DNA from 2 places in the Paraburkholderia sp. WC7.3g genome. Region 2 is predicted to be linked to the other one. Evidence: predicted binding sites of a transcription regulator. Region 2 holds the regulator's gene; the other holds the start of a gene.
What was found. The regulator LexA, encoded in region 2, represses DNA repair genes until DNA is damaged. The targets are predictions, from matches to a motif close to ACTGTATNNNNATACAGT.
Positions count from the first base shown of each region.

Region 1: a site for LexA is predicted at 13,748-13,765, ahead of OKW43_RS27420 (PA0069 family radical SAM protein). Genes of this name have one in related genera too.

Region 1 covers NZ_JBNDMA010000002.1:3,477,035-3,492,795, reverse strand. Annotated here, with positions in the region: gene cysM (cysteine synthase CysM) at 1-629, shown strand, start outside; gene mltB (lytic murein transglycosylase B) at 742-1,920, opposite strand; gene OKW43_RS27475 (histone deacetylase family protein) at 2,255-3,178, shown strand; gene OKW43_RS27470 (enoyl-CoA hydratase) at 3,233-4,042, shown strand; gene OKW43_RS27465 (lysophospholipase) at 4,069-4,974, opposite strand; gene OKW43_RS27460 (methionine ABC transporter ATP-binding protein) at 5,212-6,246, shown strand; gene OKW43_RS27455 (methionine ABC transporter permease) at 6,236-6,889, shown strand; gene OKW43_RS27450 (MetQ/NlpA family ABC transporter substrate-binding protein) at 6,939-7,736, shown strand; gene OKW43_RS27445 (electron transfer flavoprotein subunit beta/FixA family protein) at 7,973-8,722, shown strand; gene OKW43_RS27440 (electron transfer flavoprotein subunit alpha/FixB family protein) at 8,736-9,683, shown strand; gene OKW43_RS27435 (acyl-CoA dehydrogenase) at 9,791-11,581, shown strand; gene OKW43_RS27430 (D-amino acid dehydrogenase) at 11,722-13,008, opposite strand; gene OKW43_RS27425 (Lrp/AsnC ligand binding domain-containing protein) at 13,189-13,677, shown strand; gene OKW43_RS27420 (PA0069 family radical SAM protein) at 13,832-14,983, shown strand; gene OKW43_RS27415 (NINE protein) at 15,019-15,486, opposite strand; gene OKW43_RS27410 (PQQ-dependent sugar dehydrogenase) at 15,679-15,761, opposite strand, start outside.
Region 2 covers NZ_JBNDMA010000002.1:2,284,885-2,300,645, reverse strand. Annotated here, with positions in the region: gene OKW43_RS22005 (YadA-like family protein) at 1-2,170, shown strand, start outside; gene OKW43_RS22000 (CysB family HTH-type transcriptional regulator) at 2,316-3,242, opposite strand; gene OKW43_RS21995 (sulfate/molybdate ABC transporter ATP-binding protein) at 3,239-4,303, opposite strand; gene cysW (sulfate ABC transporter permease subunit CysW) at 4,304-5,308, opposite strand; gene cysT (sulfate ABC transporter permease subunit CysT) at 5,305-6,207, opposite strand; gene OKW43_RS21980 (sulfate ABC transporter substrate-binding protein) at 6,369-7,415, opposite strand; gene lexA (transcriptional repressor LexA) at 7,728-8,378, shown strand; gene OKW43_RS21970 (hypothetical protein) at 8,481-8,825, shown strand; gene OKW43_RS21965 (DUF2939 domain-containing protein) at 8,945-9,562, shown strand; gene OKW43_RS21960 (universal stress protein) at 9,680-10,147, opposite strand; gene nodI (nodulation factor ABC transporter ATP-binding protein NodI) at 10,581-11,495, shown strand; gene OKW43_RS21950 (ABC transporter permease) at 11,515-12,342, shown strand; gene OKW43_RS21945 (hypothetical protein) at 12,438-12,860, opposite strand; gene OKW43_RS21940 (LysR family transcriptional regulator) at 13,160-14,143, opposite strand; gene OKW43_RS21935 (M20 family metallopeptidase) at 14,395-15,761, shown strand, end outside.

The DNA.
Region 1 (15,761 bases), 1.2 Mb from region 2:
GGATGGTGCTGGTCATGCCGGAAGATCTGTCGGTCGAGCGCCGTCAGAGCATGGCCGCCTACGGCGCGGAAATCATTCTGACGCCGGTCAAAGGCGGCATGGAGTACGCGCGCGATCTCGCCGAGCAGATGCAGCGCGAAGGCAAGGGCATCATCCTCGATCAGTTCGCGAACCCGGACAATCCAGCCTCGCATATTGAAGGCACGGGCCCGGAAATCTGGCGCGACACGGAAGGGCGCATCACGCACTTCGTATCGTCGATGGGCACGACGGGCACGATCATGGGCGTCTCCACGTATCTGAAAACGCAGAACCAGCAGATAGAAATCATCGGCGCGCAGCCGGAAGAAGGCTCCCGTATTCCAGGCATTCGCAAATGGCAGGAAGCTTATCTGCCGAAGATTTTCGACCGCAGCCGCGTCGACCGCGTGGAGAACGTCAGTCAAGCCGCAGCCGAGGCGATGGCGCGCCGGATGGCGTCGGTCGAAGGCATTTTCGCGGGCATTTCGTCGGGCGGCGCGTGCGAAGTGGCGCTGCGCATCGCACGTCAGGTCGAAAACGCGACGATCGTGTTCATCGTCTGCGATCGCGGCGACCGCTATCTGTCCACGGGGGTGTTTCCCGCGTAGGCGGGTCGCCGGGCGCCTTCGCGGGCGCGCGAGCCAATAAAAAGCGCCGGTCGAGCCGGCGCTTTTTTTACGTCCTTCAACGCGAGACGCGCACGGCGACTCGCGGCGAGACTCACTGCGAAGCAGCGTTCGACTGATCCGCCTGACCTTGCGACGCGTTGCCGTTGTTGGCCGCTTTCGCGGCATTCGCCGCGTCGATCGCATCAATCTGCGCCTTGACCTTCTGACCCAGCTGATACACCGCGAGCGCATAGAAGAAGCTGCGGTTGTAGCGCGTGAGCACGTAAAAGTTCTTCAGGCCGAGCACGAACTCGGTGCCACGCCCCGGGCTCGGCAGATCGACCACCGTGACCGGCGTGCCCGCTTCGGAAGCAGTGTCGATGTTCGGCTCGTTCAGCACCAGCCCGGCGCGCAGCAACTGATCGAGCGGCCAGTGCGGCTCCGGCTGACCATTGGCGGCCGCCTGCGCAACACCCAGGCTGCCCGCGTCCGAGCCGATTCGCCACACCACCGGCCGGCCGTTTTCCCAGCCGTTCTGACGCAGATAATTCGCGACGCTGCCGATCGCATCGGCATCGCTCGTGCGCAGATCGATGCGCTTGTTGCCCTCGTAGTCGACCGCGTACTGGACGATGCTGCTCGGCAGGAACTGCGGAATGCCGATCGCGCCCGTGTACGAGCCGAGCACCGTGTTCGGGTCGATCTGCGAGTCGCGCGTCCACACCAGGTAGTCTTCGAGATTCTTGCGGAAGGTCGCCTGGCGGTCCGCGCGATTCGCGGTGTTCGGATAATCGAAGCTCAGCGTGGTGAGCGCATCGAGCACGCGAAAGTTACCCATGTAGCGACCGTAGATCGTCTCGACGCCGATGATGCCGACGATCATCTCGGGCGGCACGCCGAACTCCTGATAAGCGCGCTGCAGCGTGGCCCGGTTCTCGCTCCAGAACTGCACGCCGGCATTGACGCGCACCGGGTCGAGGAAGCGCGCCTGATACGCGCGCCAGTTCTTGATCGAAGGCGTCGGTGACGGGGTGACGAGCTTCACCGCGGTCGCCGAGTAGCTGACGCCGGTGAACAGCGCGTGCAGCGATGCTTCGTCGAAATCGTAGCGCGCGACCATCTCGTTGATGAACGCATCGACGTTCGCGTTGTGCGCATAGCGCTGCGGAATGATCTCTTCCTCGAACGTTTGCCCTTGTGGTACCGGCTGCTGCGGCTGGCTCTGCGCGACCTGCACCGGCGCTTTCTTCGTGGCGCGTTGCGCGCTTGCGGGACTTGCTGCGATGAACATGCACGATGCGACGCTCAGTGAGGCGGCGAGGGTGCCGAGGCGAAGCCGGTTGCGTGGGGATCGTGCGGACAGAGCAAGCTTGACGGTCATGGTGAGCAGTGGGCGCGATGCGTGAAAGGCTGGAAGCAGTCGGAAAGCGGCAGGAACGAAACGGCGAATAACGGGTCGGGGAAGTATACCCGACGGCTTTCGCAAAACCGTGCCGATTCAGCGACAGCGGCGTCGTGTGGTAACTTGACGAATCCAGGCGCGCGGGAGCGCGCGCCGCTCGACGGAGACACGCCGCGCGCACAGTCCATGCGCCGCGCCGTAGAAGAGACGCACAACACAAACTATGGCAACAGGCTTCTATTCCCACGCCGACTGTCTGCTGCACGACATGGGGCAGTGGCATCCAGAGTGTCCCGCGCGCCTGCAGGCGATCGAGGATCAACTGATCGCGAGCCGCATTGACGCGCTGATCGAGCGCGTGTCGCCGCCGCTCGTCGACGAGGCCGCGCTGCTGCGCGTGCACACGCGGGCGCACGTCGACTACATCCGTGGCCGCGCGCCCGTCGAAGGCATCGCCGAAATCGATCCCGACACGGCGATGAACCCGCACACCTGGCAGGCCGCGCTGCGCGCGGCGGGCGCGGCCGTTGCCGCCACCGACGCGGTGATCGAAGGCCGTTACGACAACGCGTTCTGCAGCGTACGGCCGCCGGGTCATCACGCCGAGCCGGCGCGCGCGATGGGCTTCTGCTTCTTCAACAACGTCGCGATCGCCGCGCGCCACGCGCTCGACGTGCATGGCCTCGCGCGCGTCGCCATCATCGACTTCGACGTGCATCACGGCAACGGTACCGAGGCCGCGTTCTCGGGCGACCCGCGGGTACTGATGTGCAGCATCTTCCAGCACCCGTTCTATCCGTTCACTGGCGCCGACAACCAGGCGTCCAACATGTGCAACGTGCCGATGCCGGCGCGCTCGAACGGCATGGCCGTGCGCGAAGCGGTCGACATGCTGTGGTTGCCGCGCCTGCACGAGTTCAGGCCGGAGATGCTGTTCATCTCGGCCGGCTTCGACGCGCATCGCGAGGACGACCTCGGCAACATGGGCCTCGTCGAAGACGATTACGCGTGGATCACCGACCAGGTGCGCGAAATCGCGAGGCGCTACGCACGCGGGCGCATCGTTAGTTGTCTGGAGGGCGGCTATAACCTGTCGGCGCTCGGACGCAGTGTGGTCGCGCACGTGCGGTCGCTGGCGGAGATTTGAGCGGCCCGAAAGCCAGCGAGCGAAGATCGACATTCACGCACCGAGGAGCGAGCCATGAACGCCAGCCCTGCCAACACCGGCGACGCGTCGCTGGTCACGATCGAACCCGACGCTTATCGCGTGGCGGGCGTCGTGTGCGTGACGATGAACCGGCCCGAAGCGTTCAACGCGCTGTCCGAAGCGCTGTTCGACGAACTGCAGCAGACGCTGACGGGGATCGCGAAGACCGATGCCCGCGTGGTCGTGATCGCCGGCGCGGGCCGCGCGTTCTGCGCGGGGCACGACCTCAAGGAGATGCGCGCGGCGCCGTCGCTCGCGTACTACCAGCAGCTGTTCGCGCGCTGCACGAAGCTGATGATGACGATCCAGCGCATGCCGCAGCCGGTGATCGCGCGCGTGCACGGCATCGCGACCGCGGCCGGCTGCCAGCTCGTCGCAATGTGCGATCTCGCGGTCGCTGCGGATACCGCGCGGTTCGCCGTGTCGGGCGTGAACCTCGGATTGTTCTGTGCGACGCCATCGGTGCCGCTGTCGCGCAACCTGTCGCGCAAGGCCGCGCTCGAAATGCTGCTGACCGGCGATTTCATCGACGCCGCCGAAGCGCGCAAACAGGGGCTCGTGAACCGCCTCGCCCCAGCCGATGCGCTCGACGACGAAGTCGCGCGGCTCGCCGCGAGCATCTGCGCGAAGCCGGTCGAAGCGGTCAGCGCGGGCAAGGACCTGTTCTACCGGCAGCTTGAAATGGGCATCGAAGCCGCGTACCAGCTCGCCGGGCAGACGATGGCGTGCAACATGATGGACGAATCGGCGCTCGAAGGCGTGCAGGCGTTCATCGACAAACGCGCGCCGCAGTGGAAGCGCTAGTCGACGACTGCCAGCGCTGCATCTGCTCAACGCCGTCCCGCCGCCCGCATTTCGATCCACTCGACCAACGCCTCGATCACCCGATCGCGATCGAGATCGTTCATCGTCTCGTGATAGCTGCCCTCGTAGAGCGCGAGCGTCTTGTCGGGCGAGCCAGCGTGTTCGCCGAACGCGCGGCTGCCGTCAGGCTCGGTCAGTTTGTCGTCGGTGCCGTGAAACACGAGCAGCGGCATGCGCAGCCCCGCGCGACCGCGTTCGATGCGCGCCATCGCGAGCAGCAGCTCGGCGCCCGTGCGCGCCGGAATCGCGTCGTGATGCACAAGCGGATCATTGCGGTTGGCATTGACCACCGGCTGAAGGCGCGACAGCAGCGCGGGGTCGATCTTCATCGCCGGGAATCCCGGGTAGGCCCGGCTGATCAGCTGGCTTAGCGCGAGCATCCACTTGGGGACGTCGCGTCCCGGCGCGAGGGCGGGGCTCGACAGGATCAGGCCACTCAGCCGCCGGCCGCTCGCGTCGAGGCGCTCGATCGCATACAGCGCCGCCACCGCGCCACCCATGCTGTGACCCATCAGGAATAACGGCGCGCAGCTTTGCGCGGCGGCGTCGAGCAGCGCCTGCGCATCGAGCAGGTAGTCGTCGAAGCGTTTCACATAGGCGCGCTTACCGGGCGCGTGGCCGTGACCGCGCAGATCGATCGCGACGAGCTCGATGCCCGACGCGTTCAGCCGGCCCGCGACGGCGGCGTAACGGCCGGCATGTTCGGCGAGACCGTGCAGCAGCGCGACCGTCGCGCGTGTCGGTCCGCTCGGCTGCCAGCGGTATAGCGGCAACGCGATGCCGTCGCCGGTCATGACCGACGCGCGCTGCGGCGCGTCTTTATTGAGACTGCCGGCGCTCGCGCGCACGGTGTGGCTCGGGGAAGTCTGCATAGCGGCGGCCTGCGCTGAAGGAGATGGACCGATCATAGTCGGAGTGGCTCGGGGCGCGCGTGCCGTGTAGTAAAGCGCGGCTCTAATGCCCTGAAGTTATGAAAAGACCGGAATTGATTATTAAAGGGTATGACGTCCCTGCGGTAGAATGGCGACCTCAAATCCCAATAATAGAAACGGCGGCCGCTTGCCGGGAGCACCGTGCTCGCCGGCAGCCTCCGCCGTTTTCGTTTGTCCATGATCGAAATACGCAATGTTTCTCAGCGGTTTGTCGGGCCCCGGGGCTGGGTCGAGGCGCTGCACAACGTCAATCTGACGATTCCAGCGGGCGAGGTGTTCGGCATCATCGGCCGCAGCGGCGCGGGCAAGAGCACGCTCGTGCGCACCCTCAATCTGCTGACGCGCCCATCCGAGGGCAACATCCTCGTCAACGGCCGCGATTTGACGACGTTGCCGGCCGCGCAATTGCGCGACGCGCGTCGCGAAATCGGCATGATCTTCCAGCACTTCAATCTGTTGTCGTCGCGCACCGTGTATCAGAACGTCGCATTGCCGCTCGAGTTGGCCGGCATGAAGCGCGACGAAATCGAGGCGAACGTGCTGCCGCTGCTCGACCTCGTCGGTCTGTCGGCTCAGAAGGACCGCTATCCGGCGCAGATCAGCGGCGGCCAGAAGCAGCGCGTGGGTATCGCGCGTGCGCTCGCGAGCAAGCCGAAGGTGTTGCTGTCGGACGAGGCGACCTCCGCGCTCGACCCCGAGACCACCCGCGCGATCCTCGATCTGCTCAAGCGCATCAATCGCGAACTGAACCTGACGATCGTGCTGATCACGCACCAGATGGACGTCATCAAGCAGGTCTGCGATCGCGTCGCGGTGCTCGACGCGGGCCGTGTCGTCGAAGAGGGTAAGGTGATCGACGTGTTCCTGCAGCCGCGCCATGAAGTCACGCGCGCGCTGATCGGCGACGTGATCGCGCAGGAGCTGCCGCCCGCAATGAAGGCGCGCGTCGCGCAGCGGCTGAAGACCGGCAGCGGCCATCTGCTGCGCCTCGCGTTCACCGGTTCGGGCGTCGATCAGCCGATTCTGTCGGAGACGATTCGCCGCTACGAGCTCGACTTCAACATCTTGCACGGCCAGATCGACGAGATCCAGGGGCAGGCGTTCGGCTCGCTGGCGGTGCTCGCGGGCGGCGATCCGGCCAAGGTCGCGCAGGCGATCACGTTTCTGCGCGAGCAGGGTGTCGTAGTGGAGGAGCTCTCGCATGTTGAGTGAAATGTTCGATATGTTCGTCCAGTCGTTCTGGGAGACGCTCATCATGGTGGGCATCTCCGGACTGATCGGCGCTGTGGTCGGCGTGCCGCTCGGCGTGCTGCTGTATCTGACCGACCGCCAGGGCGTGCTCGAAAACGTCGCGTTGAATCGCGTGATGGGCGTGGTCGTCAATGCGGTGCGCTCGACGCCGTTCATCATTCTGCTGGTCGCCGTCATTCCGTTTACGCGGCTGGTCGTCGGTTCGTCGATCGGCACCGCGGCCGCGATCGTGCCGCTGACGATCGCCGCGGCGCCGTTCATCGCGCGCCTGGTCGAAACGGCGCTGCGCGAGGTTGATCGCGGGCTCATCGAGGCGGCCCAGGCGATGGGCGCGACCACCCGCCAGATCGTCTTCAAGGTGCTGCTGCCGGAATCGCTGCCGGGCGTGGTCGCCGGTTTGACGATCACCTTCGTGTCGCTGGTCGGCTATTCGGCGATGGCCGGCGCGATCGGCGGCGGCGGTCTTGGCGACTTCGGCATCCGCTACGGCTATCAGCGCTTCCTGCCACAAGTGATGCTCGCGGTCGTGCTGATTCTGATCGTGTTCGTGCAACTCGTGCAGTCGTTTGGGGACTGGCTCGTGCGTCGTTTGAGCCACAAATAAACAAGGGCGTTCTGAAGCCCGCCAATAGAGATTCGCAAAAAGGTCCATCATGCAACGTCGCTTCATTCTCAAGCTGGCCGCCGTGATCGGCGCGGCAACGCTGTTCGCCACCGCCGGGGCGCATGCCGAAGACACGATCAAGGTCGGCGTCACCGGCGGCCCGCACGCGCAGATCATGGACGTCGTGAAGACGGTCGCCGCGAAGAATGGCCTGAACATCAAGATCGTCGAATTTTCCGATTACGTGCAGCCGAACGCGGCGCTTGCGAGCGGCGATCTGGACGCGAACAGCTACCAGCACGCCCCATACTTGCAGGCGCAGGTGAAAGATCGTGGCTACAAGCTGATCCGTATCGCCGATACGGTCACCTACCCGATGGGGATCTACTCGAAGAAGATCAAGTCGCTCACCGAACTGCAACGGGGCGCGAAGATCGCGGTGCCGAACGACCCGACCAATGGTGCCCGCGCGCTTCTGTTGCTGCAGAAGCAGGGTGTGCTGAAGCTTCGCGCCGATGCGGGGCTGAGGGCGACGCCGCTGGATGTCGTCGACAATCCGAAGAAACTGAAGATCGTCGAACTCGACGCGGCACAGATTCCGCGTTCGCTGGGCGATGTCGACGCCGCCGCGATCAATACCAACTTCGCGATGGAAGCGGGCCTCAAGCCGAAGCAGGACGCCATCGCAATCGAAGACCCGAAGGGTCCGTACGTGAACGTGATCGCGATTCGTGACGCGGACAAGAACAAGCCGTGGGTCGCGAAGCTCGTCGCGGCGTACCACTCGCCGCAAGTGAAGCAGTTCGTTGACAGCAAATTCGGCGGCTCGGTGATCACCTCCTGGTGATGTAACCGTCAACGAACCTCGCAGGACACGACGGCAATGCGAAATTAGAGGTCCGAGTCGGAACCCGGGGTTGTCTCCCGGGTTTTTTGGAGATTAAAATAGAACGATCGTTCGATATTGCCGTCACGCCGCTGAGGAGCGATATCCTCGCGCAAAGCGCCCGCGACACGGTTGTCGTAAGGGCAGTCGCTATAATGTTCGTCTGGTTGACGTATTCGTAACTTTGGAGCGTGTGCATGAAAATTCTGGTGCCAGTGAAAAGAGTGGTCGACTACAACGTCAAAGTCCGCGTGAAATCGGACGGGACGGGCGTCGACATTGCGAACGTGAAAATGTCGATGAACCCGTTCGACGAAATCGCGGTGGAAGAAGCCGTGCGCCTGAAGGAAGCGGGCGTCGCGACCGAGGTGATCGCCGTGTCGGCCGGTGTGACGCAGGCGCAGGAAACGCTGCGCACCGCGCTTGCGATCGGCGCGGACCGCGCGATCCTGATCGAATCGAACGAAGACCTGCAGCCGCTTGCAGTCGCGAAGCTGCTCAAGGCACTGGTCGACAGGGAGCAGCCGCAGCTGGTGATCCTCGGCAAGCAGGCCATCGACGACGACTCCAACCAGACCGGCCAGATGCTCGCCGCGCTCGCGAATCTGCCGCAGGCGACGTTCGCGTCGAAGGTGGTCGTCGCGGACGGCAAGGCAATGGTGTCGCGTGAAGTGGACGGCGGCGCGGAAACACTGTCGCTGACGCTGCCCGCTGTGGTTACCACCGATCTGCGCCTGAACGAGCCGCGCTACGTGACGCTGCCGAACATCATGAAGGCGAAAAAGAAGCCGCTGGAAACGCTCAAGCCCGAGGAGCTCGGCGTCGATGTCACGCCGCGTCTGAAGACGCTGAAAGTCGCCGAGCCGCCGAAGCGCTCCGCCGGTGTGAAGGTGCCGGACGTGAAGACGCTGGTCGAGAAGCTGAAGAGCGAAGCCAAGGTGCTGTGAGGAGACCCAAGAAATGACGAACCTGGTAATTGCAGAACACGACAATGCGTCGATCAAGGCCGCGACGCTGAACACTATCGCCGCGGCACAGAAGATCGGCGGTGATATTCACGTGCTGGTCGCGGGTCACAACGCGCAGGCGGCGGCCGACGCCGCAGCGCAGATCGCAGGCGTTTCGAAGGTGCTGCTTGCCGACGCGCCGCAACTCGCCGCGGGCCTCGCGGAAAACGTCGAAGCAACGGTGCTGACGCTGGTGCAAGATGCGGCGAAGCACTACACGCACATCCTCGCGCCGGCCAGCGCCTACGGCAAGAATATCGCGCCGCGTATCGCCGCGAAGCTCGACGTCGCGCAGATCAGCGACATCACGGCCGTGGATAGCGCCGACACGTTCGAGCGTCCGATCTACGCGGGCAACGCGATCGCGACGGTTCAGTCTCAAGATCCGGTCAAGGTCATCACCGTGCGCTCGACGGGCTTCGACGCGGTCGCCGCCGTTGGCGGCAGCGCAGCGGTCGAGAAGATCGAAGCGGCAGCCGACGCCGGCATCTCGCAGTTCGTGAGCCGCGAAGTGACGAAGCTCGATCGTCCGGAACTGACGAGCGCGAAGATCATCGTGTCGGGTGGCCGGGGTCTGGGCAGCGGCGAGAACTACACGAAGGTGCTGGAACCGCTGGCCGACAGGCTCGGCGCGGCGCTCGGCGCCTCGCGCGCGGCCGTCGACGCGGGCTTCGTGCCGAACGACTATCAGGTCGGCCAGACGGGCAAGATCGTCGCGCCGCAACTGTACGTCGCGGTCGGCATCTCGGGTGCGATCCAGCACCTCGCGGGCATGAAGGACTCGAAGGTCATCGTCGCGATCAACAAGGACGAAGAAGCGCCGATTTTCAGCGTCGCCGATTACGGTCTCGTTGGCGATCTGTTCGCCGTCGTGCCGGAGCTCGTGAGCGAACTCGGCTAAGCGCCGCGGCGACTGTCACGACTGTCACAAGTCGCCGACAGCAAGCGAAGGGCGCAGGACCGACCGAGTCCCGCGCCCTTTTTTCATATCAAGGGAGGAGAACCGAAATGAGCTATACGGCGCCCATCAAGGACATGCTGTTCGTGATGAAAGAACTGGCCGGACTCGAAGACATCGCGAAGCTGCCCGGCTTCGAAGACGCGAGCATCGACACGGCGCGGGCCGTGCTCGACGAATCCGCGAAACTGTGCGGCGAAGTGCTCGCGCCGCTGAACGTCGACGGCGATCGCAATCCGAGCAGCTGGAAGGATGGCGTCGTCACCGCGACGCCCGGTTTCAGGGACGCGTTCCGCCAGTTCGCCGAGGGCGGCTGGCAGGGCGTGCAGCATCCGCTCGACTATGAAGGGCAGGGACTGCCGAAGCTGATCGGGACGCCGTGCGTCGAAATGCTCAACGCGTCGAATCTGTCGTTCGCGTTGTGTCCATTACTGACCGACGGCGCGATCGAAGCGCTATTGACCGCCGGCAGCGAAACGCAGAAACAGACCTTCGTGCCGAAGCTGATCTCAGGCGTTTGGACCGGCACGATGAACCTGACCGAGCCGCAGGCCGGCTCCGATCTCGCGATGGTGCGCACGCGCGCCGAGCCGCAGGGCGACGGTTCGTTCAAGCTGTTCGGCACGAAGATATTCATTACGTGGGGCGAGCACGACATGGCGAAGAACATCGTCCATCTGGTACTCGCGCGTACGCCGAACGCGCCCGAAGGCGTGAAGGGCATCTCGCTGTTTCTGGTGCCGAAGTTTCTCGTCAACGAGAACGGCTCGCTAGGTGAGCGCAACGACGTGCATTGCGTGTCGATCGAACACAAGCTCGGCATCAAGGCTAGCCCGACCGCCGTGCTGCAGTTCGGCGATCACGGCGGCGCGCTCGGTCAGCTGATCGGCGAAGAAAATCGCGGCCTCGAATACATGTTCATCATGATGAACGCGGCGCGTTTCGCGGTGGGGATGCAGGGCGTCGGCATATCGGATCGCGCTTACCAGAAGGCGGTTGCCTACGCGAAAGATCGCGTGCAGAGCCGTCCGGTGGATGGCTCCGCGAAACAGTCTGTGGCGATCATCCAGCACCCGGACGTGCGCCGCATGCTCGCGACGATGCGCAGCCTCACCGAGGCGTCGCGCGCGCTCGCGTACGTCGCGGCCTCGCATTGCGACGTCGCGCATCGGCATCCGGACGAGGCGACGCGTGCGAAGCATCAGTCGATCTACGAATACCTGGTGCCGATCGTCAAGGGCTGGAGCACGGAACTGTCGGTCGATGTCGCGAGCCTCGGCGTGCAGGTGCATGGCGGCATGGGCTTCATCGAGGAAACCGGCGCCGCGCAGTACTACCGCGACGCGCGCATTCTGCCGATCTACGAAGGCACGACCGCGATTCAGGCCAACGACTTGATCGGTCGCAAGACGCTGCGCGACGGCGGCAAGGTCGCGAGGGAGCTGCTTGCTGGCATCGCCGAAACGGTGGAAGCGCTTGGCGCGCAGCAGGGCGCGGCATTCGCGTCGATGCAGATGCAACTCGCGCAGGGCCAGCGCGCGCTCGGCGCGGTCGTCGATTTCGTCGTCGCGAATGCGAAGGGCGATCCCAATGCGGTGTTCGCGGGCAGCGTGCCCTATCTGAAGCTCGCGGGCATCGTGTTAGGCGGCTGGCAGATGGCGCGTGCGCAGCTTGCCGCGGCGACCAGGCGCGACGAGGATCCCGCGTTTCACGATGCCAAGATCGCGACCGCGCGGTTTTACGCCGAACATGTGCTGCCGCAGGCGGCGGCGCTCGAAGTGGCGATCGTCAGCGCGAGGGGAGGCGAGGGCGTGCTGGCATTGTCGGAAGATCAGTTCTGAGCATGCGTCGATGCCGGCCGCGATCGCGGTAGCACGTTGAAAAGCCAACGGCGCCTCGCGAGGCGCCGTTGGCTTTTTGCTGCTGCAGTTTGTTGCGGGCTGCGCTGTGGCTGAGGCCGCGTCAGCGTACGTACACGAACTCACGCATAGGCCGGCCGATGCTCGCCCACGGTTTCGCCAAGATAGCGATGCACCGACAGGTCGTCCGCGCGAATCGCCGGCTGCCTGCCCGACATCAGGTCGGCGAGCAGTTGACCGGAGCCGCACGACATCGTCCAGCCGAGCGTGCCGTGGCCGGTGTTCAGGAACAGGTTCGGCACCGGCGTGCGGCCGACGATCGGCGTGCCGTCCGGCGTCATCGGTCGCAGACCGGTCCAGAACGTCGCGTTGGCCGTGTCGCCGCCGCCCGGGAAAAGGTCGTTCACAGAAAGCTCAAGCGTCTCGCGGCGCGCCTGGCGCAGCGACTTGTCGACGCCGACGATTTCAGCCATGCCGCCGACGCGAATCCGGTCGTCGAAGCGCGTAATTGCAATCTTGTACGTCTCGTCGAGCACGGTGGACACCGGCGCGGCAGCCGCGTTGACGATCGGTGCGGTAATCGAATAGCCCTTCAGCGGATAGACCGGGATCTTCACGATGCCATCGAGGAAGCGCGTCGAATACGAACCGAGCGCGACCACGAACGAATCCGCGCGCACCAGCTCGCCGCCGCACTGCACGCCGGCGATGCGGCCGCCCGCCATCGCGAGCGCGTCGATCGACGTGTTGTAGCGGAACTTGACGCCCAGCTCCTCGACGAGCGCCGCGAGGCGCGTCGTGAACATCTGGCAGTCGCCGGTTTCGTCGCCGGGCAGGCGCAGGCCACCGGTCAGCTTGTGCGACACCGCGCCGAGCGCCGGCTCGGCCCTCGCGAGTTCATCGGCCGTCAGCAGCTCGTATCGCACGTTGGCTTCCTGAAGCACGGCGATGTCTTTCGCGGCGCCGTCGAACTGCTGCTGCGTGCGGAACACCTGCAACGTGCCGCCGGTGCGGCCCTCGTACTGGATGCCGGTGTCGGCGCGCAGCGCCTGCAGGCAGTCGCGGCTGTATTCGGCGAGCCGCACCATGCGGCCCTTGTTCACCGCATAGCGCGATGCGGTGCAGTTCTGCAGCATCTGCCACATCCATTGCAACTGGAACGCGGTGCCGTCAAGGCGGATTGCGAGCGGCGCGTGCTTCTGGAACATCCACTTGAGCGCCTTCAGCGGCACGCCGGGCGCGGCCCACGGCGACGCATAGCCGGGCGAGATCTGGCCCGCGTTGGCGAAGCTGGTTTCCAGCGCTGGGCCAGCCTCGCGATCGATGACGGTCACTTCGTGACCGGCGCGCGCGAGGTAATACGCACTCGTCACGCCGACGACGCCACTGCCCAAAACGACGACTCGCATAGCTGCTCCAGGTATTCCAGAATTGAGTGAGGGCAAGGAATTCGTCGCAGGCTTCGATCTGATTCGATTCAACGAGCTGCAACCGAAGGTGAAATGCCGTTTGCCCAGTGATAACCGCTATACTATTAACAGTCAGGCAGTTTTTGTTATCGTATTTTCATCGCTTTTAGAAAAAACACCATGCGTATCCAGCGCCAGCCCGTGCGGGCTCTCGACAAGCTAGATCACAAGATCCTGCGGCTGCTGCAGCAGGACGGCCGTATGGCGATGAAGGACCTGGCGGAGCGGGTCGGACTGTCGGTGACGCCGTGCATCGAACGCGTCAAGCGGATGGAGCGCGACGGCGTGATCATCGGCTACTACGCGCGCGTGAACCCGGCGGAGTTGGGCGCGGCGTTGCTCGTGTTCGTCGAGATCACGCTCGATCACAAGAGCGGCAACATGTTCGACCAGTTCCGGCGCGAGGTGCAGAAGATCCCCGAGGTGCTCGAGTGCCACCTCGTGTCGGGCGATTTCGACTATCTGATCAAGGCGCGCATCGGCGAAATGGCCGACTACCGCAAATTGCTCGGCGACATCCTGCTACAGCTGCCCGGCGCGGTGCAGTCGAAGAGCTATGTGGTGATGGAGGAAGTCAAGGAGACGCTGATGATCCCGGTGGCCGAGTAAGCGCCTATTCACTGGCAGGGCTGATCCGCGCATCCCGCGAGCAAACAGGTGCTCGACAAACCGCGTAAATACTGTATATTTATACAGGTATTTCGCGCCGTTTCTCGCCGCTTCTTTTGGCGCTTCCTGTTTGCGTTTGCTTGCGTGGCCCGCCGTGAATGACCCCGACACCTCTGACATTCCCGAATTTCCGATCGCGCCACCAGCGCCTCGCAAGGGGCGCGGAGCGGTCACGAACCTGCAAGGCCGCTACGAAGTCGACCAGCGCGAGGCCGTCGACGACGGCTGGCAGACGGCCGACGAAGACGGCGAGCTGAAGGTCCTGCGCACACAGGTGTTCGAGGAACGGGCGAAAACGATCCTCACGCGCAACGCGTCGCCGGACATTCCGTTTAATGTTTCGCTGAATCCGTATCGCGGCTGCGAGCACGGCTGCATCTATTGCTTCGCGCGGCCCACGCACAGCTATCTGGGCTTGTCACCGGGGCTCGATTTCGAGAGCCGTATCTACGCGAAGATCAACGCGCCGGAACTGCTCATGCGGGAGCTGTCGAAGAAATCCTATGTGCCGGAGCCGATCGCACTCGGCGTCGCGACCGACGCGTGGCAACCGGCCGAACGTGACCTCCGTCTTACGCGTCGCGTGATCGAGGTGCTCAGCGAGCGAAACCACCCGTTCGCGGCGATCACCAAATCGTCGCTGATCGAGCGCGACATCGACCTGCTCGCGCCGATGGCGGAGCGCGGGCAATTCATGGCGGCGATCACCATTACCACGCTGGACGCCGACATCGCGCGCACGCTCGAACCGCGCGCGGCCACGCCGTCGCGCCGGCTGCGAACGATCCGTACGCTGAGCGAGGCGGGCATTCCGGTCGGCGTCAGCATCGCGCCGGTGATCCCGTTCGTCACCGAGCCGGACATGGAACGCGTGCTCGAAACGTGCGCGGAAGCGGGCGCCACCAGCGCGAGCTATATCGTGCTGCGGCTGCCATGGGAGGTCGCGCCGCTGTTCAAGGATTGGCTGAGCGCACATTTCCCGGATCGGGCCGAGCGCGTGATGAGCCGCGTGCGCGACATGCGGGGCGGCAAGGATTACGACTCGTCGTTCTCGACCCGCATGAAGGGAGAGGGCATATGGGCGGATCTGCTCCGGCAGCGCTTTCACAAGGCGGTGCGCCGTTTGGGGCTGAATGGACGCGAGCGCGGCATTCTCGACATGTCGCAGTTCCGCCGGATCGAGCCGCCGCACCCGGAGCAGGTGAGCGCACAGGCGCGCGGCAATTCACAACTGAGGCTTTTCTAGTGCGCGGGAACGCCTGCTGGTCCCGTGACGGGGGTTTACTGCGAAATCGCCTTGGCAGCTTCGATCTGGCTTTCGAAGTAGGTCTGGAACGCGAGCGCGAGACCGGTCATCAGCAGAAACGCACCGATCAGCAGCGAAAAGATCACGACGAAAATCACCGCCCAGCCGGAGCGGCTTTTGCGTTGCGTGTAGGCGTTGAATTGCGCATCCCATTTCTGATCCGGACGCAGGCCGTAGACGAGCGCCGCCAGAAAAGCGGCAAACAGGGAGACCGCGCCAATCGACGCGAGCACCCAGCCGAGGATCGACGCGCGCTCGGTCGCGATCAGCAGCATCACGCCAGGAACGCCGATCAGCGTGCCGACCAGATGCGCCCAGCCGTAGATGTCCCGCGTGCCGTACAGATAGAAGCGGTGCGCGCCGAGGCTGCCGAACAGGAGCGCCAGCGCGGCGGTGAGCGTCTTCGATCTGAAGCGCGGGGAAGTCGAGGCAATGGTGGACATGAGCGCGTGGGCAGTGTGGCAGGCGGTCGAAAGGCGCGCCGTGGGGCGCGGACCGACGCGCATTCTACGCCTGTGGCGGGCGCGCGGTCACATGGAGGGCGGACGCCCGAGCTGAAAACGGCGCGGCGGGACGCGTCAGACTCGATTCGCAGCGAATCCAGAGATTCAGCCGGATATGCATGCATCCGCACGCTACGGCGCCGAGTACGTGACGCGATAGATCGCGCCGCCAGTATCGTCGCTGATCAGTAGTGAACCGTCTGGCAGCGGCAGCA
Region 2 (15,761 bases):
CAGTGGCACCGATGGCGTGCGCACGCTGAGCGGCGTGAAGGCTGGCGCGCTGGGCGACACCAGCACCGAAGCGGTGAACGGTTCGCAGCTGCACGCGACCAACCAGAACGTGACGACCAACGCGGCCAGCATCGCGGACAACGCGACGAACGTCGCGGCCAACAGGACGGCGATCACCAGCATCGACGGCCGCGTGACCAACGTGGAAGGCTCGGTCACGAACCTGACGCAGCAACTGGACGGCGGCAGCGTCGGCCTGGTGCAGCAGGACGCGACCAGCAAGGCCATCACGGTGGCCAGGGGCCTGGACGGCACGACGGTGGACTTCAGTGGCACCGATGGCGTGCGCACGCTGAGCGGCGTGAAGGCTGGTGCGCTGGGCGACACCAGCACCGAAGCGGTGAACGGTTCGCAGCTGCACGCGACCAACCAGAACGTGACGACCAACGCGGCCAGCATCGCGGACAACGCGACGAACGTCGCGGCCAACAGGACGGCGATCACCAGCATCGACGGCCGCGTGACCAACGTGGAAGGCTCGGTCACGAACCTGACGCAGCAACTGGACGGCGGCAGCGTCGGCCTGGTGCAGCAGGACGCGACCAGCAAGGCCATCACGGTGGCCAGGGGCCTGGACGGCACGACGGTGGACTTCAGTGGCACCGCTGGCGTGCGCACGCTGGGCGGCGTGAAGGCCGGCGCGCTCGGCGACACCAGCACCGAAGCGGTGAACGGTTCGCAGCTGCACACGACCAACCAGAACGTGACGACCAACACGGCCGGCATCGCGGCCAACACGACGAACGTTGCGGCCAACAAGACGGCGATCACCAGCATCGACGGCCGCGTGACCAACGTGGAAGGCTCGGTCACGAACCTGACGCAGCAACTGGACGGCGGCAGCGTCGGCCTGGTGCAGCAGGACGCGACCAGCAAGGTCATCACGGTGGCCAGGGGCCTGGACGGCACGACGGTGGACTTCAGTGGCACCGATGGCGCGCGCACGCTGAGCGGCGTGGCCGAAGGTGCGATTGCTGCGGGCAGCAAGGAAGCCGTCAACGGCAGCCAGCTGTATGCGAACTCGGCGAGCGTCGCCGCGGGTCTGGGTGGCGGCTCGGCCGTGAACGCGGATGGCACGATCAGCGCACCGAGCTACAGCGTGGGTGGTACGACGGTGCATAGCGTAGGCGATGCCGTCACCAACCTGGATGACCGGGTGACGGAGAACACCACGGACATCACGAAGCTGCAGACGCAGGTGGGCGATGTCGGCACGCAACTGTCGGGCGCGGTGCAGTACGACCGTCACGCTGACGGCTCGGTGAACTTCGGTTCCGTGACGCTCGGCGGAAGCCTGAGCGCAGGCCCGGTGATCCTGAGCAATGTGGCGAACGGCACGAGCCAGTATGACGCGGTGAACTTCGGCCAGCTGTCGGCGTTGCAGGACCAGGTGACGGATCTCGACGGGCAGGTGAAGGATCTCGGTTCCCAGCTGTCGAACATCCAGCCGGTCACCCCGGATGTTTCGTCGCCGGACCGCAACAATGACGCAGTGGCCAATGCGGCGACGCCGGGTACCGGTGTGGGCAGCACCGTGGCCGGGGCAAACGCCAGTGCAACAGCAGACAACGCGGTGGCAGTGGGCTCAAATGCGGCGGCAACCGGCGGCAACTCGACGGCGATCGGCACCGGCTCGCAGGCTGGCAATGCGAACTCGGTGGCGTTGGGTCAGGGCTCGGTGACGGATCGCGATAACTCGGTGTCGGTGGGTTCAGTGGGTCACGAACGCCAGATCACCAACGTCGCAGCGGGTACGGTGGACACGGATGCAGTCAATGTCGGTCAGATGAACAGCTCGGTCGCACAAGGCGTTCAGCAGGCCAACAACTACACCGATCAGCGTATCAACGCGACCAACCAGGCGATCAACGACGTCGCGAAGAACGCCTACGCAGGGATCGCAGCAGCGATGGCAATGCCGAACATGACGCCGTCGGGCCCGGGCAAGACGATCGTCGCTGCGGGTGGGGCGACCTATAAGGGCGGCAGCGCCGCAGCAGTAGGAGCTACGTACCGCTCACGGAATAATAAGTGGCTCGTCAACGCTGCGGTGTCGGTCACGTCGACTGGTGACGCTGGCGCACGTGCGCAGGTTGGCTACGAGTTCTAATAGCCATGTCACGTAAAAAGCGGAAGGTCCGTTAGTCCAATAGCTGTATAGCGGGTGTTTAGAGAGAGTCTTGCCGGGCACAGCAGGACTCTTTTTTTTGCGCCCATCCTGCGGGTGCAAGTCCTACCCTAAGCTGCTCGCGGCTCTAAGCCGCCTCACGCAACTGCGCCGCAATGTCCGCCTCGCTCAACTGCGGCGCGAACATCTCGATCAACCGATACGCGTACGCGCGCAGGAATGCCCCCTTGCGCAGGCCGACGCGGGTCGTGCTCGCCTCGAAGAGATGCTGCGTGTCGAGCGCGACGAGTTCGGTGTCGCGCTTCGGGTCGTAGGCCATCGCAGCGACCACGCCGATACCCATGCCGAGTTCCACGTAGGTCTTGATCACGTCGGCGTCGATCGCGGTCAGCACGACGTCGGGCAACGCACCCGCTTTTGCGAACGCCTGGTCGATATGCGAGCGGCCCGTGAAGTCCTGGTCGTAGGTGACGATCGGAAATTCGGCGATCTCGTCGAGCGTCAGATTCGCTCGGCCGACGAGCGGATGATCCTTCGGCACCACCACGACGTGATGCCACGAATAGCACGGGAACGTGACGATGTCGGGAAAACGGTCGAGCGCCTCGGTCGAGATGCCGATATCCGCTTCGCCGTTGATGATCATCTGCGCGATCTGCTGCGGGCTGCCCTGGCGCAGCGCCAGATGCACTTTCGGAAACACCGACGTGAACTGCCGGACCACCTTCGGCAGCGCGTAGCGCGCCTGCGTGTGAGTGGTCGCGACGACGAGGTGACCGCTGTCCTGATCGGCGTACTGGCGCGCGACGCGGCGCAGATTCTCCGCATCGAGCAGCATCCGCTCGATCAGCTGATGCACCGCCTTGCCCGGCTCGGTGAGCCCCGTCAGACGCTTGCCGCGGCGGATGAAAATATCGACCCCGAGTTCGTCCTCGAGATCCTTGATCTGCTTCGATACGCCCGATTGCGACGTGTAGAGCACGTTCGCCACTTCGGTCAGGTTCATGTTCTGCCGCACCGCTTCGCGCACGAAGCGCAACTGCTGGAAATTCATCGATTTGTCTCCGGAAAAACGCGCAATGCGCGCGGCACCGCCGTCACGCCATCGCCTATTGTCAGTTGCAGATCACGCCACGTTTCGCGATCGAGTTCGGCTTCGAGCAGGTTGCCCTCACGGCCCGCGAGCTCGACGCGCACCGAGCCGCCGAGCGTCACCACGCGCCGCAGGTCGACGACGATGCCCTCGCGATGCCCGGCTGCCTGCGGATACAACTGCAGATCGTGCGGCCGCACATAGGCGAACGCAGGACCGCTGAAACCGGCGGCAATCGCGACCGGCAGCGCGGCGCCATCGACGACGAAGCCTTGCGCATCGACGCTGCCGTGCAGACGGTTCGCCGCGCCGAGAAACTCATAGACGAACGGCGTCTGCGGATGGTCGTACACGTCCTGCGGGCTCCCCACCTGCTCGACATGCCCCCGATTGAGCACGACGATGCGATCGGCCACTTCGAGCGCTTCTTCCTGATCGTGAGTGACGAAGATAGTCGAGATATGCAGATCGTCGTGCAGGCGACGCAACCAGCTGCGCAGTTCCTTGCGCACCTTCGCGTCGAGCGCGCCGAACGGCTCGTCGAGCAACAGCACTTTCGGCTCGACAGCCAACGCACGCGCGAGCGCGATGCGCTGCCGCTGGCCGCCGGACAGCTCCGACGGATAGCGTTGCGCGAGCCAGTCGAGCTGCACGAGCTTCAGCAGCTCATGCACCTTCTCGCGAATCACCTTCTCTGACGGACGTTCCTTGCGCGGCTTCACGCGCAGACCGAACGCAACGTTCTCGAACACCGTCATATGACGGAACAGCGCGTAATGCTGGAACACGAAGCCTACCTCGCGCTCGCGCGCGCCGACCGCCGCGACGTCCTGGCCTTGCAGCTCGACCTGGCCGCCGTCCGCGTATTCGAGGCCGGCGATCACGCGCAACAGTGTCGTCTTGCCGCAACCCGACGGCCCGAGCAGCGCGACGAGTTCGCCCGGTGGAAAGTCGAGCGACACGTTGTCGAGCGCGACGAAATCGCCGAAGCGCTTTTGCAGGTTACGAACGGTGATACCCATTTACAGCTCTCCTTGCTTGAGCGGATGTCGCTGCGACGCAGGCGTGGCGTTGACGAAAAACGAATGAGAAGCGGACTGCGCGCTCCCGGCCTGCGAAGCGCCGGACGGCGCCGGCCCCGCATACGCGGGCACGTCGCGCGCTGCCGACAGTTCCGCCGACATATGACGCTCGGCCAACAGCTTCAGCCCCAACGTGACCAGCGCCAGCAGCGCGAGCACCGACGCCACGGCGAACGCGGCCGAGAAGTTGTATTCGTTGTAGAGAATTTCGACATGCAGCGGCATCGTGTCGGTCTGCCCGCGAATATGACCCGACACGACCGACACCGCGCCGAACTCGCCCATCGCGCGCGCATTGCACAGAATCACGCCGTACAGCAGACCCCATTTGACGTTCGGCAGCGTGACGCGACGGAACGTCTGCCAGCCCGATGCGCCGAGCACGTGCGCGGCTTCTTCCTCGTCGTTGCCCTGCGCCTGCATCAGTGGAATCAACTCGCGCGCGACGAACGGGAACGTGACGAAGATCGTCGCGAGTACGATGCCCGGTACCGCGAAGATGATCTGCACGTTGTGATCTTCGAGCCACGGGCCGAACCAGCCCTGCGCGCCGAACATCAGCACGTAGATCAGACCGGAGATCACCGGCGACACCGAAAACGGCAGATCGATCAGCGTGGTCAGGAGTGCCTTGCCGCGGAATTCGAACTTCGCGATACACCACGACGCCGCGAGGCCGAACCCGAGGTTCAGCGGCACCGCGATCGCCGCGGTGATCAGCGTCAACCTGATGGCCGACAGCGCGTCCGGATCGACAAGCGATTCGAAGTAAAAACGCAGCCCCTTGCTCAGCGCCTGATAGAACACCGCGACGAGCGGCACGACCAGAAACAGCGCGAGAAACAGCAGCGCCAGGCCGATCAGCAGCCAGCGCACGACGGGCGGCTCGCTGACCGGATCGGGGCGGCGCGCGGCGCTCGCCGGATTCGTCGGAACGCGGCTCATTGCACACCTCCACCGATTGCGGCGACGTTCGTGGCCACCGGCGCCGGCGCCGGCGCCGCGTTGCCGCGGCTCGTGCGCCGCTGCAGATACCACTGCAGCGTGTTGATCAACAGCAGCATCAGGAACGACACGACCAGCATCACGACCGCGAGCGCCGTCGCGCCCGCATAGTCGTATTGCTCGAGCTTCGTGATGATCAGCAGCGACGTGATCTCCGACTTCATCGGCACGTTGCCGGCGATGAAGATCACCGAGCCGTATTCGCCGAGCGCGCGCGCGAACGCGAGCGCGAAGCCGGTCAGCAACGCCGGGAACACGGCCGGCAGCACGACGCGGCGAAACGTGAGCCAGCGCGACGCGCCGAGGCACGCGGCCGCTTCCTCCTGCTCGCGCTCGAACTCCTCGAGCACCGGCTGCACCGTGCGCACGACGAACGGCAGGCCGATGAAGGTCAACGCGACCAGCACGCCGGCGGGCGTGAACGCGATCTTGATGCCGAGCGGCGCGAGAAACTGGCCGATCCAGCCGTTGCCTGAATAGACGGCCGCGAGCGAAATGCCCGCGACGGAAGTGGGCAGCGCGAACGGCAAATCGACGACCGCATCGACGATGCGCTTGAACGCAAACGTGTAGCGCACCAGCACCCACGCGACGAGAAAGCCGAACACCGCGTTGATCAACGCGCCGCCGAGTGCCGAGAAAAACGTCAGCCGATACGACGCGAGCACGCGCGGCGACGTGACTGCGCGCACGAACTGATCCCAGTCGAGCGTCGCGGTTTTCAGAAAGGTCGCCGCCAACGGAATCAGCACCACGAGGCTCAGATAAGCCACCGTGATGCCGAGTGTCAGGCCAAAGCCGGGCAAGGCGCTCGGCTTGCGGAAGGTCAACGTGGTCATGCTGGATACTCGTTCATGGTTGATGCTCGCGCGGTTGTCGTGTTGCTGTCTCGTTGTGTCGTTATCGAACTGCGGTACTGCTGGCCACGGCCTCCGGTTAGCCGAAAGCGCGCCCATTGGGCGCGCCCTTTCACCTCTGCCTTTGATGCAGGCGGCGGTTTTTACTGCGGCTGATAAATCGAATCGAACACGCCGCCGTCGGCGAAATGCGTCTTCTGCGCGTTGGTCCAGCCGCCGAACGAATCGTCGATCGTGTACAGCTTCAGCTTCGGAAACTTCGCGGTCAGATCGGCCGGCACCTTGTTCGAACGCGGACGATAGAAATTGCGCGCGGCGATCTCCTGGCCCTCCTCGCTATAGAGGAAGTTCAGATAAGCCTCGGCGAGCTTGCGGGTGCCGTGCCTGTCGACGACCTTGTCGACCACCGCGACCGGCGGCTCCGCGAGAATGCTCACCGACGGCACGACGATCTCGAACTTGTCCGGACCGAACTCCTTCAGCGACAGGAACGCCTCGTTTTCCCACGCGATCAGCACGTCACCAATGCCGCGCTGAACGAAGCTCGTCGTCGCGCCGCGCGCGCCCGAATCGAGCACGCCGGCGTTCCTGTACAGCTTGCCGACGAACTCCCTGGCCTTCCGGTCGTTGCCGCCCGGTTGATGCTCGGCGTAGGCCCACGCGGCCAGATAGTTCCAGCGCGCGCCGCCCGAGGTCTTCGGATTCGGCGTCACGATCGACACGCCCGGCTTCACCAGATCGTCCCAATCCTTGATGTGCTTCGGGTTGCCCTTGCGCACGAGAAACACGATCGTCGAGGTGTACGGCGACGCGTTGTCCGGCAAACGCTTCTGCCAGTTCCTGTCGACGAGCCCCTTGTTCGCGAGCGCATCGATGTCATAAGCGAGCGCGAGCGTCACGACGTCGGCCTGCAGACCATCGAGCACCGAGCGAGCCTGCGCGCCCGAGCCGCCGTGCGACTGCCTGAAGGTGACGGCTTCGCCGCTGCTGGCCTTCCATTCCTTGCCGAATGCCTGGTTGATGTCCTGATACAGCTCGCGCGTCGGATCGTAGGACACGTTCAGCAGTGTCGTGTCGGCGTGCGCGATGCCGCTTGCGCCCACCATGCCCAGCGCGCCCGCCGCGCCGACGGCGAGCGCCGTGATCAGTTTTCTGGTTCGAGCCGCAAGCCCCGTGTGCCGATAGTTCATCTCGATTTTTCTCCGTGTGATGGTCCGCTGCCAAGCGTCTGGTGTTGTTCTGCGTCGCGGTCACGTGCACATGAGCGCCAATCCGGAGGCCAGTCTATCGAAGGGCTTTCATCATTAAAAATAATGTTTCTTCATTTTTTAATACTCAAAAGTGGTAACGGCAGATGCGACGGCTGTTGACGCACCGGAAACGACGCGATGTGGCCGATAAACGACGCCCGAACGCGCCCCTCCGGCCGAACTTAAAGTAAAGCTTGAAATGCGCCGGATACTGTATAAAAATACAGTCACCTGTTCATACATACAGTGGCCATGACAAAACTCACCGCACGACAGCAGCAGGTTTTCGATCTGATCCGCCGCGCGATCGAACGCACCGGCTTTCCGCCCACTCGCGCGGAAATCGCCGCCGAACTCGGTTTCAGCTCGGCCAATTCCGCGGAAGAGCATCTGCGCGCGCTGGCGCGCAAGGGGGTGATCGAACTCGCGGCTGGCGCGTCGCGCGGCATCCGCCTGCTGTCCGGGCAAGAGGACGCGCCACACCAGTTCACGCTGCCGCATGCGGGCCTGATGCAGTTGTCGCTGCCGCTGATCGGCCGGGTCGCGGCGGGTAGCCCGATCCTCGCGCAGGAACATATCTCGCAGCACTACGCGTGCGACCCGGCGCTGTTCTCGAGCAAACCCGACTACCTGCTGAAAGTGCGCGGCCTGTCTATGCGCGACGCCGGGATTCTCGACGGCGACCTGCTCGCAGTGCAAAAGCGCAGCGAAGCGAAGGACGGCCAGATCATCATTGCGCGGCTCGGCGACGACGTGACGGTCAAGCGTCTGAAGCGCCGGCCGAACGGCATCGAGCTGATCGCCGAAAACCCCGATTACGACAACATCTTCGTGGAAAGCGGCAGCGCCGATTTCGCGCTCGAAGGGATCGCGGTCGGGCTCATTCGCCCAAGCGAGTTCTGATCTTTCGCTGTCGCAGCAACGCTTGCGCCGGCTTGTCCAACCCAAGCCGCATTTACGCCCGCATTTACGCCCGCATCTACGCTGTATCGCCAGGAGAGACTCATGGAACGCCTTGCCCGCCTGCTGCCTTTTCGCCAGTTCGGCCGTCTGCGCCATCTGCGCAAGCTCACGCCCTGCGCGCTGACCGAGGCGCCCGCGGCGCGCACGCCGTCGCTGTTCGACGTGCCTGCCGATGCTTCCGGTCTGCCGTCGTCGTTGCCGGCGTTCGCTCGCGTGTCGCTGAATTCGGCGCTGAACATCGCCGAGCCCGCGCGTCGCGCACCGGTGCGGGTCTACCATGGATCGTCGCGACTGATCATGGTCGGCACGGTCGACGCCGTATGCCGTATGATCGATCGTTGCATCGCCGACGAAGCCAACGTGCACGGCGCGGTGTTCGAAGCCTGAGCGAATCCTGGGCACGCATGCGATACCCACTTCTGAAGTTCAGAGTTTCGCGTCGGATGGGATCGTTTCGACCTCGCCGTGGTCGACGTTAGATGATCACTAACGTGGAGTCCCATTCGATGACATTTCCGAAACGCATACAGGGCAGCGCCACCCGGCCGCTGCTGATCACGCTGATCGTGGTGATCGTGATTGGCGCGCTGGGGTTTATCTATGCGTCACCGTATATCGCGGTGAACAATCTCAAACGCGCGGCAGATGCGCGAGACGTGCAAACCGTCAATCAGTACGTGGACTTTCCCGCGCTACGCGATAGCCTGAAGCAGCAGGTGGGCGCCATGCTGACACGCCGGCTCGAAGCGGACGCCGGCAACAAGCTGGCCACGATTGGCGCGGTGATCGGCGTGACGTTGATCGGCCCGCTCGTCGATGCCTATGCAACACCCGACGGCGTCGCGGCGCTGCTGAACGGCATGCCGCCACGCGGCATGCCGGGCGAGCAACCGTCCGCGCCGCCAGCCGCGAGCGGCGAAGCGCCGGCCGCACCAGCCGCGGGCAACACCACCAATCAGGCAAGTGCGCCGCCACCGGGGCGTCAAAGCACGGCCGGCTATCGTAGTCTCAACGAATTTGTTATCACGTACCGGCGTGGCGAAGGCAACGCGAACTACTCGGCGATCTTCCGTCGCGAAGGTCTGGTCACATGGAAGCTCGCCGCGATCAACCTGAACGAGTGAGGTTGAAGCCTGGCCGGAAGGAATGCGTGGCTGGTCGTCGAGGCCAGCCACGTGACGGGGATGTTCACGTCTGGGCTACAAGACGGCGCGAATGGCTTCGCGCCGCTAACTAGCGTATTACGCCGCAGCCGCCTGCTGCTGGTCCTGCCCGGACGAGCACGCCACCAGGATGCTGCACGTCACCCTGTCGAGCAGCGGCGTGTTGCCCGCCCCCATCCACCAACGCGACAGACCGGTCCGGCAGCGATGGCCGACCACCACGAGATCGACCTGCAATTCGTTGGCAAGGTTGGCGATCTCGTCGATCGGATGACCGAACGCGAAATGCCCTTGTGCGCTTACGCCGCGCTCGGTCAGCCAGTTCACCCCCTCCTGCAGAATCTCGCGGGCCGTTTTTTCGAAGCTGCCGCAGGCTACGTCCGTCAACAAGCCCGCGCTTTGCGCAATGCTCGAACGCATGTCGACGACCGACAGTAGGTGCGTTTCCGCCTTCAGCTCCAGCGCCAGATCGGCACCGCAACGCAGGGCTTTGCGGCCTTCGCGCGAGCCGTCGTAGCACAGCAGGATTTTCTGGTAGCTCGCCATCAGGTTTCTCCATTCGCGCGGAAAGCGCTGTCTGATTCAATCATGGTGCGCCGCAAATCGGCTTGCAAGGGATGGAAAACGCTAAGTGCATAGTCGGTGCATGCTGAGCACGTCCGCACAAGCGTTGGGCAATTCGATGCAGCGTTTGCCCACGGATGCCGCAACGCAAAACTTCGTACGCGAACGTTGCGGCCGCTCGCAGCGGGCCGTTTCGCGTGCCGGTAGCGTCAAACGGTAAACAGTGGCGCCGGGCGGTGCCAGCCGGCTCAATACACCGCAACCTGCCGCATGCATTACCCGTTCCCGGAGGGCCGCCCGCATTAGCGAACCGAAACCCTGGAATAAGCCGCTTCGCGTGCACAATGCGGGCGTCGCAGGTATGTTGTGTGTCTTGCGAGTACGTTGTGTCTTCTTCAGGAGCCTCGCCCGACCCATGCCCGCCGCCCCCATCGAATTCCATCAGGTCAGGAAAAGCTACGGCGAAAAAACGGTCGTCGACGGCTTGTCGTTTCATGTGAACGCCGGCGAATGCTTCGGGCTGCTCGGCCCCAATGGTGCCGGCAAGACCACGACACTGCGCATGCTGCTCGGCATCGCGGCGCCCGACGCCGGCGCGATCCGCCTATGCGGCGAGCCGATCCCGGGCCGCGCGCGCATCGCGCGCTCGCGCGTCGGCGTGGTGCCGCAGTTCGACAATCTCGATCCCGATTTCACGGTGCGCGAAAATCTGCTCGTCTTCGGCCGCTACTTCGGTCTCACCGCTGCGCAGTGTCGCGCGGCGGTGCCCGGTCTGCTCGAATTCGCACGCCTCGAGAACAAGGCCGACGCGCGCGTGAGCGAACTATCGGGTGGCATGAAGCGGCGCCTCACGCTCGCGCGTGCGCTGATCAACGATCCCGACGTGCTGATCATGGACGAGCCGACCACCGGTCTCGATCCGCAAGCACGCCATCTGATCTGGGAGCGGCTGCGCTCGCTGCTCGCGCGCGGCAAAACCATCCTGCTGACCACGCACTTCATGGAAGAAGCCGAACGGCTTTGTCATCGACTGTGCGTGATCGAGGAAGGACGCAAGATCGCCGAAGGCGCGCCGCGCGAGTTGATCGAATCCGAGATCGGCTGCGACGTGATCGAGATCTACGGTCCCGATCCGTTTGCGCTGCGCGAAGAACTCGCGCCGCTCGCCGAGCGCACCGAGATCAGCGGTGAGACACTGTTCTGTTACGTGAACGACGCGCAGCCCGTGCATATGCGGCTCAAGCAGCGCGCTGATTTGCGCTATCTGCATCGGCCAGCGAATCTCGAGGACGTATTTTTGCGGCTCACGGGACGCGAGATGCAGGACTGATTACGCAACGAGACAACTGATGGACGCACGCACTTACGAAACCCACGACGGCACGCCATCGGCACAGCAGCCGTTCGGCGCGTTCCCCGCCAACGCCACGAACTGGGCCGCGGTGTGGCGCCGCAACTATCTGGTGTGGAAGAAGCTCGCGCTCGCGTCGATGTTCGGCAACCTCGCCGATCCGATGATCTATCTGTTCGGTCTCGGCCTCGGGCTCGGGCTGATGGTCGGGCACGTCGACGGCGTGTCGTATATCTCGTTCCTCGCGGCGGGCACCGTGCCGTCGAGCGTGATGATGTCGGCGAGTTTCGAGTCGATGTATTCGGGCTTTTCGCGCATGCACGTACAGCGCACGTGGGAAGCGATCATGCATACGCCGCTCTCGCTCGGCGATATCGTGCTCGGCGAGGTGGTGTGGGCCGCGAGCAAATCGGTGTTGTCGGGTGCGGCGATCATGCTGGTGGCGGGCGCGCTCGGCTACGCGAGTTTTCCGTCGATGCTGCTCGCGCTGCCGATCATCGTGCTGGCCGGACTCGCGTTCGCGAGCCTCGCGATGATCGTGACGGCGCTCGCGCCGTCATACGACTTTTTCATGTTCTATCAGACGCTCGTCCTCACGCCGATGCTGCTGCTCTCCGGCGTGTTCTTTCCGATCTCGCAACTGCCCGGCGCCGCGCAAGCCGTGACCGCGGCTCTGCCGCTCGCCAATGCGGTCGATCTGATGCGCCCGGCGATGCTCGGCCGGCCGATGGAGCACGCCGCGCTGCATCTGAGCGTGCTGGCCGCTTATGCGATCGGCGGGTTTATCGTGTCGGCGATCCTGTTTCGGCGCCGGATGATGAAGTAAAAAACTCACGCGCGGGGCGGCACATCGTGCATGCACCCGAGCGAGGCGGTGCCGCGTCAGTCGTCGCTATGCGTGCCTGCTATCGGCGCGCGCGGTTAGTCCTCGTCATCGGTCCACGGAATGTCGACGTCGGAGATGAACGCGACCGTCGCGAACGGGCCGCCCTCGTGACGCCCGATCTTGCCGTCGGCGCGCTGCCATTCGACCCGGAACACGGTGGCCGGATCATCCGCGATCAGCCGCACCGTGCGCAATTCGTCGGGATCGGCGTCCTCGACCGGGCCGTCGAGCGAGATCAGCAGCGCCTGCGGCCACAGACCATCGGCGGGATCGTAGATCTTGTCGCCGTCGTGAATCAGCGTGAAAGCCTCCACGCCGATGGTTGCCGACGCATCGACGATCATCTTGGCGAGCGCCCGCAACAACGCGGTCGCTCTCGCCGAATTTGCCTGACGGATCGCCAGATCACCGCGCGTGAGCGCCTGCTCAAGTTTTGGATTGGTTTTCTGTTGCGCCATGGATGTATGGGTCCTATCGCTCTGTTGTGGGCGACCCGCCATTGGGACGGCGCGCCGCGCTTATTTTTGGGTCCATCTGGTGCCGCTTGTGTGCGTTGCAGCATCGCGCCTGGGCGGCATGTCCGCGGTTCGACTGTCATTGTTCTACGTTGCGCCTGATTGCTGCGCGAAACGTCAGGAAACATCAGGAAACATCAGGCTCGTTATCTCAAGGCCGTCCTTGCTGTCCACCACAGTTTAGGTCGTGATTCGGATTCTGGGAGAACATTTGCCGCTTAGCGCGTTGCATGTGTCGCATTTCATGCATCGGTTCGCGGGCGCCGCGGTGTCCGCTTGCCGCGGCCCCGGGCCAGTTTCGACGCCTGCGCCCCGGCCGGCTGCGCGTCAGCGATCCGCGCGATCAGATGATCGCGAAACGCGCGCACCGACGGCGGCAACTCGCGTCCGGCCATCGTCTGCACCTGGATGCTGCGCTGGCGCATCTGCGGATCGGTCAGCGGAATCACGAGGAAGCCGTCGCCGGCATAGCGGTCGCGCACCGACAGCAGCCCCGTGAACATGATCGCACCGGACTTCTGCGCATAGCGATAGATCGCGCCACTGTTGTTGCAGATGAGATCCGGCTCGAGCAGGATGCCTTCGAGCGCGCACGTAATGTCGATCAATTGACGAATCGTGGTGCCAGCCTCCGACAGCGCGAGCGGATAACGGCTCACCTCGGCGAGCGACACTCTCGCGCGCGCCGCGAGCGGATGATCGGTGCGCAGCAGCACGAACACGGGCGCGCGTTCGGTGTGCTCGACCTTGACGCCCTTCTCCGGCGCGAGGCTGAACGACAACGCAATATCGACGTCACCGTCGCGCACGTGGCGGGTCGCGTCGGCCGGCGACATCACGGTCAGCGTGAAATCGGTGCCGGGATGCTCGGCGCGGAAATCCGCGATGGCTGCGGGCATGAAGTCGGCAGCGAAGCCCTCGGCGGTCGCGATCTTGATCCGGCTGCCGTGCAGAGTGGCGAGACCGCCGATTTCCTTCATCACGTGCTCGGCTTCGAGCAGACTGCGTTGGGCGTACGCGAGGAGCCGCTCGCCGGCCTCGGACAGCGCCATGCCGCGCGGGCGCCGCTCGAACAGCGTCGCGCCGAGTTCGCCTTCGAGCCGCACGATCTGCCGGCTGATCGCCGATACCGCGACGTGCAGCCGTTCGGACGCGTCGCTCAGCGAACCGCTGCGCGCGACCTCGACGAAATAACGCAACGCAATGCCATGCAGTGAACGTGCCATCCGGGACGCCTCGATAGAGTCAGTTGCAACGATGCCGTGGGTGAGTGCCGCGGTCCGAGCCGACGCATGCCGCTTTGCTTTTCCGGCAATGCAAGCTTCGAAACATGATCATTGTGACAAAAATGACGCGCTTCTAGAATCGGTCGCAATGACATCGCGGGCGATTGCCTCGCACGCCGCGCCGCGCGTCGAGCCACCGAGCCTCGCGGTCCTCTGCCCTACTCACCCATCCCCGCATTGGAGACATCGACATGAGCCGCAACCGGGCCATCGAGCTTGCCACCCGGCACTTCGAATCCGGCGCTTTTCTCGCCGATCTGAACCGCCGCGTCGGTTTTCGCACCGAAAGCCAGGAGCGCGATCGCGGCGCGCTGCTGCTGTCCTATCTGACCGACGAAATCGCGCCCGAAGCAGAGCGCCTCGGCTTCGGCACGCGTATCGTCGATAACCCGGTCGATGGCTTCGGGCCGTTCCTGATCGCCAACCGTCACGAAGGCGATCAGCTACCGACCGTCCTGATCTACGGCCACGGCGACGTCGTGCGCGGCTACGACAGCCAGTGGCGCGCGCCGCTGACGCCGTGGGCGGTGAGCGTCGAAGGCGAGCGCTGGTTCGGTCGCGGCACCGCCGACAATAAAGGCCAGCACTCGATCAACCTCGCCGCGCTCGCGAGCACGCTCGCCGCGCGCGATGGCAAACTCGGCTTCAACACGAAGCTGCTGATCGAGATGGGCGAGGAAACCGGCTCTCCCGGGCTCGACGCGATCTGCCATGCGCATCGCGACGAACTCGCCGCGGACGTGCTGATCGCCTCCGACGGCCCGCGTCTGGCCGCGCATCGTCCGACCGTGTTTCTCGGCTCGCGCGGCGCGGTCAATTTCAGGCTGTCGCTGAACCTGCGCGACGGCGCGCATCATTCAGGCAACTGGGGCGGACTGCTGCGCAATCCGGCGACGGTGCTTGCCAATGCGCTCGCGAGTCTCGTCAATGCGCGCGGGGTTATCGCGGTCGAGGGCCTGCGTCCGCCGCCGATCCCCGAAGCCGTACGTCACGCGCTTGCCGATATTGCGGTGGGCGGCGGTCCGGGCGACCCCACCGTCGACGACAACTGGGGCGAGCCGGGTCTTTCCGCGCCCGAGCGCGTATTCGGCTGGAACAGCTTCGAAGTGCTGGCCCTCAAGGCGGGCAATCCGGAGAACCCGGTCAACGCGATTCCACCTTCGGCGTTCGCGGTCTGCCAGTTGCGCTTCGTGGTCGGCACCGATTGGGAAAACCTCGGCAAGCATCTGCGCGCGCATCTCGATGCACACGGTTTTCAGCTGGTCGAGATCGACGTCGAACGTGGTGCGCCCGCCACGCGGCTCGATCCCGACGATCCGTGGGTCACGTGGGCGACCGCGTCGCTCGAAGCAACCACCGGCAAGAAGACCGCGTTGCTGCCGAATCTCGGCGGCACGCTGCCGAACGAGATATTCGCCGATACGCTCGGTCTGCCGACGATCTGGGTGCCGCATTCGTATCCGGCCTGCTCGCAGCATGCGCCGAACGAGCATCTTCTGAGCCCGGTGGTGCGCGAGGGCCTGCAGATGATGGCGGGACTGTTCTGGGATCTCGGCGA